One region of the Dorea sp. AM13-35 genome, then DNA from elsewhere that is predicted to be linked to it. Evidence: predicted binding sites of a transcription regulator. Region 1 holds the regulator's gene; each other region holds the start of a gene.
The links. Region 1 encodes Rex, which represses fermentation and respiration genes when NADH is low (regulators of the CRP and FNR family bind a similar motif). Its sites were predicted from a motif close to ATTGTTAANTANTTAACAAT; they were not measured.
Positions count from the first base shown of each region.

Region 2: a site for Rex is predicted at 1,768-1,787, ahead of pckA (phosphoenolpyruvate carboxykinase (ATP)). Genes of this name have one in related genera too.
Region 3: a site for Rex is predicted at 1,846-1,865, ahead of DW152_RS00470 (trans-4-hydroxy-L-proline dehydratase activase). Genes of this name have one in related genera too.
Region 4: a site for Rex is predicted at 2,367-2,386, ahead of DW152_RS04835 (glycerol dehydrogenase). Genes of this name have one in related genera too.

Region 1 covers NZ_QUCZ01000001.1:550,416-553,975, forward strand. The annotation lists gene DW152_RS02690 (NAD(P)H-hydrate dehydratase) at 1-926, opposite strand, end outside; gene DW152_RS02695 (redox-sensing transcriptional repressor Rex) at 1,100-1,756, opposite strand; gene abc-f (ribosomal protection-like ABC-F family protein) at 1,891-3,560, shown strand, end outside.
Region 2 covers NZ_QUCZ01000001.1:20,879-24,438, forward strand. The annotation lists gene thrC (threonine synthase) at 1-1,272, shown strand, start outside; gene DW152_RS00120 (hypothetical protein) at 1,315-1,656, shown strand; gene pckA (phosphoenolpyruvate carboxykinase (ATP)) at 1,874-3,478, shown strand; RNA gene ssrS (6S RNA) at 3,526-3,560, shown strand, end outside.
Region 3 covers NZ_QUCZ01000001.1:105,569-109,128, reverse strand. The annotation lists gene hypD (trans-4-hydroxy-L-proline dehydratase) at 1-850, opposite strand, end outside; gene DW152_RS00470 (trans-4-hydroxy-L-proline dehydratase activase) at 855-1,763, opposite strand; gene yihA (ribosome biogenesis GTP-binding protein YihA/YsxC) at 2,036-2,638, opposite strand; gene lon (endopeptidase La) at 2,654-3,560, opposite strand, start outside.
Region 4 covers NZ_QUCZ01000003.1:107,676-111,235, reverse strand. The annotation lists gene DW152_RS04845 (CocE/NonD family hydrolase) at 1-330, shown strand, start outside; gene DW152_RS04840 (DUF2798 domain-containing protein) at 621-1,112, shown strand; gene DW152_RS04835 (glycerol dehydrogenase) at 1,199-2,293, opposite strand; gene DW152_RS04830 (anti-sigma factor C-terminal domain-containing protein) at 2,477-3,560, opposite strand, start outside.

The DNA.
Region 1 (3,560 bases):
TGGCTTAAAAGCCGTTTCACTTCTTCCTTGTCAAATTCTGTATAGGTTGTGATGATTGCTTCCGGCAGGAGTGCCTGTAAAATAACCCGGTTCGATTCCTCCGTATAAATCTGCACCAGTCCGGCTCCCATCCGATAAGCTGCCATTGCATTAAGAAATGCAGCTCCGCTCATCCCTTTACTTCCGGCGATCACAAGCAGCCTTCCATAAGTACCCTTATTGGAATCTTCCGGTCTGTCCGGCAGCATTCTGATATATTCCTCTCTGTCCGGCAGATATGCAATGTTCTTGTTCTTCTCCATCGTTCGGAGTGATATTCCGATATCTGTCACTGTGACTTTACCTGCATATTCTTTTCCAGGATAAAAGATAAGTCCGATCTTCTCAACCTGAAACGTCACTGTATAATCTGCGCGGAATGCAATACCAAGCACACAACCATTTCCGGCATTGATTCCCGATGGAATATCCACTGCAACTTTTGTTCCGGACGCTTCATTCATCCACTCGATAACTTCCCGGTAATGCCCGGTTACTTCCCGACTCAGACCAACACCGAATATAGCATCAATGATCAGGCTGTATGTGCCATCCGGGTAGTGGTCGCGGATCGATCCTCCAATGCTTTCAAAAAGCTTCCACTGATACCGGCATTCCGCACTTAAATGTGCCGGATTCCCCGCCATAAAAACAGTAACCGCACATCCTTCTTCTTTTAAAAGTCTCGCAATAGCAAAACCATCTCCGCCATTATTTCCCGATCCACAGACAATCAGAACATCTGTAAAATCCAGCTTTTCCTTTTTCATGGAATCAATACAACTCCTCGCCGCACGTTCCATCAGTTCCAGTGATGGGATACCGAGATTCTCTATCGTATCCTTATCTGCCGCCTTCATACTGTCTCCATCCGGTAAAAACCTCATATGCTCATCTCCCTAATATAATCGTACTTATGACACCTGCGGAGTCACAAAATCTTACATCCGCTTACTGACAAGCTCACATGAATGCAGGCTTTTCTGCTCTGGTATCATATAAAAAGGACGTATAAAAACAAGCCTGTATACACATGCCTGTTTCTATACGTCTGCTTTTACTAGTTCTTTCCTTTTTTGCGCTGGTCTTCATTATAACGACTGATGTTATAAGATAACTGCATCAGACTCTCTGACAAATGCACATTCTCAACAATGATGTTATCCGGCATATTGAGGTCCGTATGTGCAAAGTTCCAAATCGCGCGCACGCCGTTCTCCACAAGCATATTCGCAACTTCGATTGCCTTCTCTTTTGGAATTGTAAGTACAGCAATCTCTACATCATTCTTCTGGACAAAGGACTTCAACTCGTCCATCATGCGGATCGGCACTCCACGAATCGCAACTCCCTCCAGACGCGGATTTACATCAAAAATTCCGGTCAGGATAAATCCACGTTTTTCAAACGCTGCATAATTTGCAAGTGCCTGTCCCAAATTACCTGCACCAATGATTATGATCTTATGATCTTCTTCCAGTCCCAGGATTTTGCCGATCTCTGTATATAGATATTTGACATTATAGCCGTATCCCTGCTGTCCGAATCCTCCGAAATTGTTAAGATCCTGACGAATCTGAGACGCAGTAACCTTCATCCTTTTGCTCAGATCGTTAGAAGAAATACGTTCTACCCCATTTTCAAGGAGTTCTCCTAAATATCTATAATATCGCGGCAAACGTCGGATGACTGCCTGTGATATTCCTCGATTATCCAATTTTTTCACCTTCCCATATATATTCTAACTGTTATTATATAAAATTGTATGAATAAAGTCAATTTTTTAGTAGTTTTTTTATTACGTTTTCGCTATAATAAGAACGTATGTGAACAGATAAGGAGGAATTTTTTATGATACTTGCCTGTCATGGAATTAACAAAACATTTGGTGAAGAAATCATTGTGAAAGATGGTTCTTTTCATATAGAAGATCATGAGAAAGCTGCCCTTGTAGGCCCGAACGGAGCCGGCAAATCTACTATTTTCAAGATAATTGCCGGAGAACTGCCGTCAGATGGTGGTTCCGTCATCCTGACCAAAGGAAAGACTATGGGATATCTCGCCCAGCATCAGGACATGAATACAGATCGTTCGATCTACGAAGAAGTGCGCACGGCAAAAGCAGATATCATTGCCATGGAACAGAAAATCCGTCAGCTGGAACTGGAGATGAAGGACTTAAGTGGAGACTCTCTGGAAGACCACATGGACTCCTACAACCGGCTGACCGCAGCATTTGAACGCGAAAATGGATATGCTTACGAAAGCGAACTGACTGGCGTCTTAAAGGGACTAGGTTTTCAGGAAGAAGAATTTACCAAACCGGTGAATACGCTCTCCGGAGGACAGAAAACCCGTGTTTCTCTCGGCAAACTTCTGCTTACTAAACCGGATATTCTGCTTCTGGACGAGCCGACCAACCACCTGGATTTGAATTCAATCACGTGGCTGGAAACTTACATATTAAATTATCCGGGTGCAGTACTGATCGTCTCACACGACCGTTATTTTCTGAACCGGATTGTAACGAAAGTCATCGAAATAGAAAACGGTAAACTGATGACTTATTCTGGTAATTATACTGATTACTCTCAGAAAAAACAGCAGATCCGCGAAGCGCGTATCAAAGAATATCTCAACCAACAGCAAGAGATCAAGCATCAGGAAGCTGTTATTGAAAAGCTCCGCTCTTTCAACCGCGAGAAATCAATCAAACGGGCGGAAAGCCGTGAGAAAATGCTTGAGAAGATCAAACCGGTAGAAAAACCGATAGAAACAAACAAAGACTTTCAGTTAAAGCTGGAACCTGCAACCATCAGCGGTAATGATGTACTGACGGTAGAACATTTAAGTAAAGCCTTTCCACCACAGACGTTATTTTCAGATATCAGTTTTGAGATCAAGCGTGGCGAACACGTTGCGATCATCGGCGATAATGGAACCGGCAAGACGACTCTGCTTAAGATTTTAAATCAGGTTCTCCCTGCAGACAACGGAACTTTCACCCTTGGTACGAATGTCCAGATTGGCTACTACGATCAGGAACACCATGTGCTCCATATGGAAAAGACAATCTTTGAAGAGATTTCGGATGATTACCCGACTCTTACAAATACGCAGATCCGGAACATGCTTGCAGCATTCTTATTTACCGGAGACGATGTCTTTAAACGGATTTCCGATTTAAGCGGTGGTGAAAGAGGACGTGTTTCTCTTGCAAAGCTTATGCTCTCTGAAGCAAACTTCCTGATCCTCGATGAGCCGACCAACCATTTAGACATTACCTCAAAAGAAATTCTGGAAAAAGCGCTGAATAATTATACCGGAACACTGCTCTATGTTTCGCATGACCGTTATTTCATCAATCAGACAGCCACAAGAATCCTGGATCTTACGCATCATACGTTTGTCAATTACATTGGAAATTACGATTATTACTTGGAGAAAAAGGAAGAACTCACAGCTGCATATACAGAAAATATCGATATGACTTCTGATTCTTCCACCGATTCCGGTGAAGT
Region 2 (3,560 bases), 530 kb from region 1:
AAAGGGTGCATTGAGAAAGCATATGACAGCAAGTTTGATACGGAAGAGATTGCATCTTTGGTAAAGGTATCGGATACTTACTATCTGGAGTTATTCCACGGTGCAACCATCGCATTTAAAGATATGGCACTTTCCATTCTGCCACATCTCCTTACGACTTCTGCGAAGAAGAATCACGTAGAGAATAAGATCGTGATCCTGACAGCGACATCCGGAGATACCGGAAAAGCTGCAATGGCAGGATTTGCAGATGTGGAAGGAACACAGATCATCGTGTTCTATCCGAAGAACGGTGTCAGTAAAGTACAGGAACTTCAGATGGTAACGCAGAAGGGAAGCAATGTAGATGTTGTTGCGATCCACGGCAATTTTGACAATGCGCAGAGCGGTGTCAAAGCAATGTTTGAAGACAAAGAACTTGCAGAAGAACTTGCCGGCAAGGGATATCAGTTTTCATCAGCCAACTCTATTAATATCGGACGCCTGGTTCCGCAGGTTGTTTATTATGTATATGCATATGCAAAACTTCTGGAAAATGAAGAACTTGCGAACGGAGAAGAATTACAAGTTGTCGTTCCGACAGGTAATTTTGGAAATATTCTTGCAGCTTACTATGCAAAACAGATGGGTGTGCCGATTGGTAAACTGATCTGTGCATCGAATGAAAATAAAGTATTGTTTGATTTCTTCCAGACAGGAACTTATGATAAGAACCGTGAATTTGTGCTGACAACATCGCCATCTATGGATATCCTGATTTCCAGCAATCTGGAGCGTCTGATCTATGTAATTGCAGGAGAGGACAGCGATAAGACAAAAGAACTGATGGAAGCTTTGAAAAAAGATGGAACGTATACGGTTTCGGAAGATATGAAAGCAAAACTGTCTGATTTTGCTGCAGGATATGCCACAGAGGACGAGACGGCAGAGCAGATCCATGATGTCTATGATAAGACCGGTTATGTGATGGATACACATACAGCAGTTGCATCTTATGTATGCAGCCGGTATGAACAGTCAGAAAAGACAGGCAAGAAATATCTGATCGCGTCCACAGCAAGCCCATACAAATTCGTGAAGAGCGTTATGACAGCAATTGATGCAAAATATGCAGAAGAAGATGAATTTGCACTGCTTCCGAAATTGCAGGAGCTTTCACAGGTCGATATGCCGCAGGCAATCAAAGACATTCTGGATGCAAATGTCCTGCATAATATCGAATGTGATGTAGATCAGATGGAAGAGACTGTAAAACAGATTCTGAACCGTTAGTCAAAAGAAGAGAAATACAGGAGATACGGAGGATAACGAAGAATGGAAGGTGTATTTGGAGTAATAGGTCTGGGACTCGGATTGTATTGTCTGTATGGATGTTACATGCTGAGATTCAAACATGAGATCAACCGGACGATCTTACTTCCGAAAAACGTGAATATTAAAAAGTGCAAAGATCTGGATGGATACTGTAAGGAGGCATTGCCGCCACTTTTAATACTTGGTATTGCAGCAACTTTATATGGTGCTTCCGATCTTTATAACACTTATATCGGAGAAGCGAAGACGGTATTTTATGTTTTCATGACCATTACGATCGTTGCGCTTGTGATTTACGCTGTAATGATTAAAAAAATCAATAATAAATATTTTAAAGCATAAGGAAATGCAAGATTGCGCATGCAATCTTGCATTTTTTGAATACCATAGACAAGGATTTAACGAAAAAAGGAAGATAAATGCATAAAAAATGTCTAAAACTTTCGAAAAAAGATTGTTAAAGTCTTGACTTTTTTTGAAATAAATGAGATAATAGGAGCAAATGTTGTCGTGCACAGACAGGACAATGTAAATAATGAAGAAAAGAGGTTAATGTAAAATGGCAAAAATCGATTTAAGCAAGTATGGAATTACAGGAACTACAGAGATTGTTTATAATCCTTCTTATGAGATGTTATTTGAAGAAGAAACAAAACCTGAACTTGAAGGTTATGAAAAAGGACAGGAGAGCGAACTCGGAGCAGTGAATGTAATGACAGGTATCTATACCGGTCGTTCGCCAAAAGATAAATATATCGTAATGGATGAAAATTCCAAAGATACGGTATGGTGGACCTCTGATGAGTATAAAAATGATAACCACCCGGCATCAGAAGAGACATGGAAAGCTGTAAAAGAGATTGCACAGAAAGAACTTTCCGACAAGAAACTTTATGTTGTAGATGCATTCTGCGGTGCAAACAAAGATACACGTATGGCAATCCGCTTTATCGTAGAAGTTGCATGGCAGGCACATTTTGTAACAAATATGTTTATCAAACCAACAGAAGAAGAACTGAAGGATTTTGAGCCGGACTTCGTTGTTTACAATGCGTCAAAAGCAAAAGTTGAGAACTACAAAGAATTAGGACTGAATTCTGAGACAGCAGTAGTATTCAACATCACAAGCCGTGAGCAGGTAATCATCAATACATGGTATGGTGGAGAGATGAAGAAAGGTATGTTCTCTATGATGAACTACTATCTGCCATTAAAAGGTATTGCATCTATGCACTGCTCAGCAAACACAGATATGAACGGAGAGAATACAGCAATCTTCTTCGGACTTTCCGGAACAGGTAAGACAACGCTTTCTACTGATCCGAAGAGACTTCTGATCGGTGATGACGAGCACGGATGGGATGATAATGGAGTATTTAACTTTGAAGGTGGATGTTACGCAAAAGTTATCAACCTGGATAAAGAGTCTGAGCCGGACATTTACAATGCAATCAAACGTAACGCACTTCTTGAAAATGTCACACTGGACAAAGATGGTAAGATTGATTTCGCAGATAAGAGCGTGACAGAGAATACGCGTGTATCTTACCCAATCGATCACATTGAGAAGATCGTACGTCCGATATCAGCAGCACCGGCAGCTAAGAATGTAATCTTCCTGTCAGCAGATGCATTTGGAGTACTTCCTCCGGTATCTGTATTAACTCCGGAACAGACAGAATATTACTTCCTGTCAGGATTTACAGCAAAACTTGCAGGAACAGAGCGTGGAATCACAGAGCCTACACCGACATTCTCAGCTTGTTTCGGACAGGCATTCTTGGAGTTGCATCCGACAAAATATGCTCACGAATTAGTTAAAAAGATGAAAGCTAACGGAGCAAAAGCATATCTTGTTAATACAGGATGGAATGGAACAGGAAAACGTATCTCTATCAAAGATACTCGTGGAATCATTGATGCAATCTTAAGCGGAGATATTAAGAATGCACCGACAAAGACAATTCCATACTTCAACTTCGAAGTTCCGACAGAGCTTCCGGGCGTTGATACAGGAATCCTTGATCCAAGAGATACTTATGCCGATGCAACAGAGTGGGAGACAAAGGCAAAAGACCTCGCAGGAAGATTTGTTAAGAACTTTGCTAAATATGAAGGTAACGAAGATGGTAAGGCACTTGTATCTGCCGGACCACAGTTATAAGAAAACAGTTGTAAAATAGAGATTATTGGAGTATAATAATCTCAGTTGGAAACCTGAAATGTTCGATAACTTCTGTTATTTT
Region 3 (3,560 bases), 440 kb from region 1:
CCGGGCTGAATGCATCCCATGGGTTCAGCTCTGTTGTAACTGCCAGATGTGTGAACCAGTATAACTGGATTGCCTGCCAGTATGTCTTTGGTGCATGTGCAGGAACAACTTCCAAGTTGGCTGCGATCTGTTTTAATTCTTCTTTACGAACCGGATCATCTTCTTTCTCAGCCATCTCCAGTGCTAATTCATGATATCTCTCGCCAAGGATGATCACTGCGTCGCAGGAAATATCCATAGCTTTTAACTCTTCCATCTTGTCGTATGCTTCCGGATCATTTAAGAAATCAAGCGAATCCATTGTCTTCTTGATTTTCTCTTTGTAATCCATATATCCGGTTGTAAATACCTGTTCTCCACCACATGTATGTCCCGGTCCTCTCTGCTCCATGAACTCGGTGAACATACCTGCTGAATAACAGTCATTCCACTCCGGAGTCATAGTTGCAAGAAGTTTTTCTCTCATGCTGCGTCCCTGCCAGAATGGGATGATCTCCTCTGCCTGAAGCTTTCTGTCTTCTTCTGTTGTATGGAAAGATACAAGGTCACGCTCGCTCATAACTGTCATATCTTCTACGCTGTGGCAACAAAGTTCCGGGAATGTCGGAGATGCCTGCGGGTCTTTTCCTTTTTCACCTACGATCAGTTCTCCATCACCCAGATATAATGTCTTCTTGGAGAAATACTCTTTTAATACCATAGATCTCATTACAGGAATAGAATATTTTCCATCATTCTCTCTGTAAAAATCTGTCTCGATCTTCGCTCTCTCCAAGTCGATATGTACCGGTGTTGTTACACTCAGTTCTCTCAGTTTCTGAATTCTTTCATTCATGCCTCTTTTTGCCATTGTTTTAACCTCCTATTCTGGTATTTGAGAAGCCTTCATCCTGGAAAAGTTTTACAAAACCTTCCATCTCTTCATTTGTTGGTGCCGTTAAATCAGTTCCTTTATATTCCATATCCAGTTTTGGATACTTGCTGCTTCCTGTATTATGGTACGGCAACAAATTCACCTGTGCCGGATGGATATTGTGTTCTTTTAAGAACTGAATGGTTGCCTTCATATTCTCATCATTGCCATTCACTTCTTTGACTGTCGGAATACGGATGTAAATCCTTGCTCCTGCATCCGATAATTTCACAAGGTTCTCAAGAATCAGTCTGTTATCTACGCCTATGTACTTCTTGTGAAGCTCCGGATTCATCACTTTCACATCATATAAAAATGTATCTACATACGGTAAAACCGCTTCAAATTTATCATACGGCACATATCCGCACGTATCAATTGTTAAAGAAATCTCTTCCTTCTTAAGTGCTTTGGCAATTTCCAGCACATACTCCGTAGACATTGCCATAACTTCTCCGCCGGAAAGAGTAACACCGCCGCCGGATTGCTCGTAGAACATCAGATCCTTCATCAGTTCTTTTACCAGTTCTTTTACCGGATACTCTTCTCCCACTGTCTCACGGATTCCTTCCGGGCAGTAATTCTCACACTTTCCGCAAAGATTACACAGAGATTTGTCAAGAACCGGCTTTCCCTCCGTCATTGAAATCGCGCTCTGCGGACAGACTTTTGCACAGGCTCCGCATCCAATGCATTTTTCCTTATCGTACTGAAGTTCTCTTTCAAATCGCTGCGTCTCCGGATTGTGACACCAGACACATTTCAGTGGGCATCCCTTAAAAAAAACGGTAGTACGAATTCCATCTCCGTCATGAATAGAATACTTCTGGATATTCGTAATATAATTCATGATCTTACTCCTTCCCGTTACTTTTGTTTTACTGTTAGACTTTTGTTTGTACTTTAGTCTAATAATAGCAAAAAAAGAGAAGTTTGTCAATCTGTTATCAAACTTCTCTTTCCTTATTCTCTTATTCTCTTATTCTCTTATTCTTCGCGCTGTCTCCATGCCGTTTAATTCTTTCATGTAGGTATCAAGAAACAGCAGTTCCATAGCAGTACTGTATTCAAAAGGTTTCTTTCAATCTCTACATCTTCACAGATGACAATTTCTCTCATCCATTACTTCTCTTCATTCTTCTCCATAAATTCCGTCTCAACCAGCTCCCATATCTCATCTCTTCCCTGCTTCGTCACAGATGAAAATGGAATAACAATTGTTCCCGGAAGCAGATTTAATCCTTGGCGAATTGCTTTGATCTGCTTTTGTACCTGGCTGCGCTTGATCTTATCTAATTTAGTCGCGATAATGATCGGATTGAATCCCTGCTCCACGATCCAACTGTACATCAGTTTGTCGTTCGCAGACGGATCATGCCGGATATCAATCAGAAGAAAGACTGCCTTCAACTGTTCCGATCCATGGAGATACCGCTCAATGAGCTGACCCCATTTTGCTTTTTCCTGCTCAGATACTTTTGCATATCCATATCCCGGAAGATCTACCAGATATAATTCTTCATTAATATTGTAAAAATTAATCGTCTGTGTCTTTCCTGGTGTCGCGGAAATACGCGCAAATGATTTCCGATTCATGAGAGCATTAATGAGGGATGATTTTCCAACATTTGATTTTCCTGCAAATGCAATTTCCGGATGTTCATTTTCCGGTAATTTACTTGTAATTCCACATACTGTTTCCAGATTCAGGCTTCTTATAACCATATTCTTTTCCCCCTTTTAACGCTTTAGTGCAAGCTTCAATACTTCATCCATATGAGAAACCGGAATGATCTCCAGTCCTTTTGTAATCTCTGTTGATATCTCTTCTACATCCGCTTTATTTTCCTTTGGAACAAGAACTGTCAGGATTCCCGCATTTTTAGCAGCGAGAAGCTTTTCTTTCAGACCTCCGATTGGAAGAACCCTTCCACGCAGCGTAATTTCTCCGGTCATTGCCAGATCTGCACGGACTTTTTTCCCTGTAACAGCCGAAAAGATTGCTGTTGCCATTGTAATTCCCGCCGACGGACCATCTTTTGGCACTGCACCTTCCGGTATATGTATATGAATATCATGCTCTTTGAAAAATTTCTCGTCAATCTTATGCTCCGAGCTGACGGAGCGGATATAACTGATACCTGTACGCGCGGATTCTTTCATCACATCTCCGAGCTGACCGGTCAGCAGGATTTCGCCTTCTCCCGGCATGACATTTACTTCAATCTGAAGCGTATCGCCGCCAACACTTGTCCATGCAAGTCCCCGCACAATACCAACTTCATCCTTGTCATTTTTCATCTGATAGCTGAACAGCTCTCTTCCGAGATAATGTTCCAGATTCCTTTCTGTCACGCGTACGGCTTTCTTCTTATCTTCCAAAATCTCTCTTGCTGTTTTGCGGCAGATATCAGCAATTTTACGTTCCATCTGCCTGACTCCGGCTTCTTTTGTATAATTTCTTGCAATCTTCCACAGAGCTTTCTTGCTGATCGACAGTTGTTTTTCTTTTAAACCGTGCTTTTTCAGCTGTTTCGGGATCAGGTGTTCTCTTGCAATATGAAGTTTTTCATTTTCCGTATAACTGCTGATCTCAATCACTTCCATACGATCTAAAAGCGGTCTTGGAATCGTCTGTAATGTATTC
Region 4 (3,560 bases), on a different contig from region 1:
GAAGCTGAATTTAAGACAGTACATAAAAAATACCGTGTGATCACAAGAGCATTTGCAGACCTGTGTAACCCGGAAGCAGGATACGAACCGGAGACAGCGCAGAACAGTATTGAACTTAAAAAGGGTGAATATCACGATTATAACATTTATCTGAATGCGACCAGATATACGGTGCAGCCGGGACATAGCCTTGCGATTGTAATTGCAACAGAAGATCCGGTAAACTGCCTGATCCATAAGACTTACAGTGTTGCAATCGATAATGCATCTGTGAAAGCGGAAGTACCTGTGACAAAAGCAGCAGAGGACAGAACATTAACTCTGAAATAGCAGAAGCGATTGTCTTAGATATGTTATGATGATGTGTTATAAGATGAGATGTAAATGAAAGAGATGCCAGGAAAGTAAGATAATGCTTTCCTGGTAAAAATCAAAGAATATTTTGGAGTTGAGAGTTGCATTTTCGACGGGAATTTGTTAGAATAATTAACCGTATGAAAAATAAATAAAGATTTTGGTATTAATTGGAAACGACACAAGTGTATGCTTGATTAACGAACAACACAAGTGTCTTTTTTGTACCCATTTTAAGAATTTATGAGAGAAAAGGAGAACAAACAATGCCAAAAACTTTATTTCAAAACATTTTTTTTACACTGATGATGTCATTTTTGATGGTCTACGTCATGGTCTGTTACAATATCGCACTGAACATGGGTGGAATGAGCAATGAAATTTTCCTGATGGCTTTTGGAGAAATGAAAATCATGTGGCCGGTTGCATTTTTACTGGAGTTCTTTGTAGTAGATAAGATGGCACATGCACTTGCGTTCCGTATTGTGACACCGAAGGACAGACAGATTGTAATCGTGCTTGCAATTTCTGCAATGATCGTATGCATTATGTGTCCGGTTATGAGTCTGATCGCGACAGTACTTTTCAAAAATGCAGGAGCAAATGTGCTTGCAACATGGTTTGAAACAACATTTTTTAATTTCCCGGTTGCATTATTCTGGCAGATTTTTTACTGCGGACCGTGTATTCGTTTTATTTTTGGAAAATTATTTCCGGAAAAGGAAAATGCATCAGATGCAGTAGGTGCGGAATCATAGAGAAATGTTATAATTAAGAAATACAACGGGGCTGTCGCGCTAGTAATCATTAAAGCGCCAGCCCCGTTTATTAATGTATGATTATATTATTTGCCAAGTGCGAGTTTACCCATTGCATCTGCCTGAAGGATAGCATCATACAGTTCAACCGGCTGTACGTCGCCGGCAAGATTGTGGATGGTTTCACCTGGTACACAAGCATTTTTGGCGATTGTTTCAACCTGTTCTGCAGCAGTAACTCCAATTTCTTCAAGTGTAACAGGAAGACCGACTTCCATACAGAAATTCTGAACTTCTTCAAATTCTTCTTTTGGAACACCTTCCAGAATAAGCTGAACCAATGTTCCGAGTGCAACGCAGCAGCCGTGGTCGGCATGTGCGATTCCAAGAGAAGTTACACCATTGTAGAAAGAGTGTGCAGCGGCACAGTTTACATTATCAGCACCAACACCGGAAAGATATACATTTGCCTCTACAATATTCTCCAAAGCAGGAGTAACAGCATGTACTTTGCATGCTTCTACAGCCTGTTTACCATATTCACGAAGTGTGTCATAACACAATCTTGCAAGTGCTTGACCGGCTCTTGTGATTCCAGTACCTTCCAGACTGGCAGATTCAGTACGGATAGAAGCACGACCTTCAAAATAAGTTCCGAGTGCATCGCCCATTCCTGCAATGAGGAATTTTACCGGCGCATTGGCGATGACCGTCGTATCAACCATGACTGCATCCGGGTTAGTAGGATAGAATAAATATTTATCAAAACTATGATCGTCGTTGTAAATAACGGAAAGTCCGGTACATGGTGCATCAGTTGCAGCAACCGTAGGAACAATAACGATATGTTTTCCTGAATAGTATGCAGTTGCTTTTGCTGTATCGACTGCACTTCCACCTCCGACAGCAACAACAGTGTCTATTTTGTCTTCTTTTACAATGTCTTGCATTTTGGCTATTTCACTTTTGCTGGAAATGCCGCCGAAAATTTCATAACGTCTGTAGTCGTCTAAATCTCCAAAACTCTGCTCGATTTTATCGTGGCAGGCTTTATATCCGCTCCGGGAACAGACAAATAACCATCTTTTTCCCATATAGCCCATTTCTTCCTGAAACTTCAAAAGTGCATCTCTGCCCTGTACATATTTGAGTGGTTCACGCATTGCTCTAAGTCTCTCCATCATGATCAGTTACCTCCTGAAATTATATATATCTTTTTGTTGCCGTCTATAGTATAGCATAATTTCAAAAAAGTGTGATAATTTTTTAACATATTAATTAAAAAAATAACAATGAGTTTAATGTGATAAAGTGTTAAATTTGGGACGGGGATTTTCTAGAAAATCCCCGTCCCAAATTTAGTTTTACTGCATCTCTTCTGTATAGATTGAATAGACTTCTTTCTGATTAATCAGTTCCTCCAGAGTTTCTTTATCCGTAACGGTTGCGTATCCATAGATGTGAAGTCCGTGTTTCTTCACATAGGATTTCGCCTGTGCAAGTATTCCGGCATTAAAAGTTCCGGTATTACCGGATTCGGACATCATCTGTACAAATTTTTCCTGATCGGTAAGGTAATTTAAAAGGCTCAGAAAATGCTGCTTCGCATATTTTCCTTTGTATAGATTTTTAATTGCACTATCTGCTTCATCAATCCAGCCATCTTTATTGATCTTACATCCCGGAAATAAATTAGGATATTTCTTATCATTCCATACAATCGGACTGAAAGAAGAAGGATTGCATACGAAACCGATATTTGGGGTATGGAGTGTATAGGATGGATCACCATCTAAAGAATCAAATGCATTTGTCTGCACACCGCACCATACTTCGTTGATCTTCTGCTTTTGAATATATTTTGCAAAAGAAGGATAATCCATAATATTTTCCAGAGATACATAAGCTAAGTACATTTTACGTGAATCCAGATCTTTGATGTAAGCTTTTGAATCTTCTTTGTTTCCACCGGCGCTTGTGGAAATAGATTCGTCTTCTTTCAAATCTGCAACTTTTTCCATGTATGCAACATTTTCAGAAGCAGAAGAGGTTTTTGACTTTGCATCTGCCTGATTCCAGAAAAATGAATTGCCGACTGGCGTTTTTAAAACATTGCTGTCATAGTAATGGATTTTTCCGCGTGTAATATAACCGGAGACATCTGTCATCGTTCCGGTCATGCTGAAAGTCTGTGGAATTGTAAAATTATAATCGCCATATCCTTTTGCTTCCACAGTGGCAGAAACTCTGCGCTTACCCGGAAGAAACAGTTCTGTGTAAGCTGCCATATCCCGGCTGAACTGTGTCTGGGTGGATTGACCGGCCTTGGCTTCTTTGGCAGGATTATAATAAAATCTGGAAACGACTGACGGCAGGCAAAATTGTATAAATAACACCAGTACAAGTGTGACTGTAAGCACAGCGAGTCCAAGTTTGCGGAAAGCACTT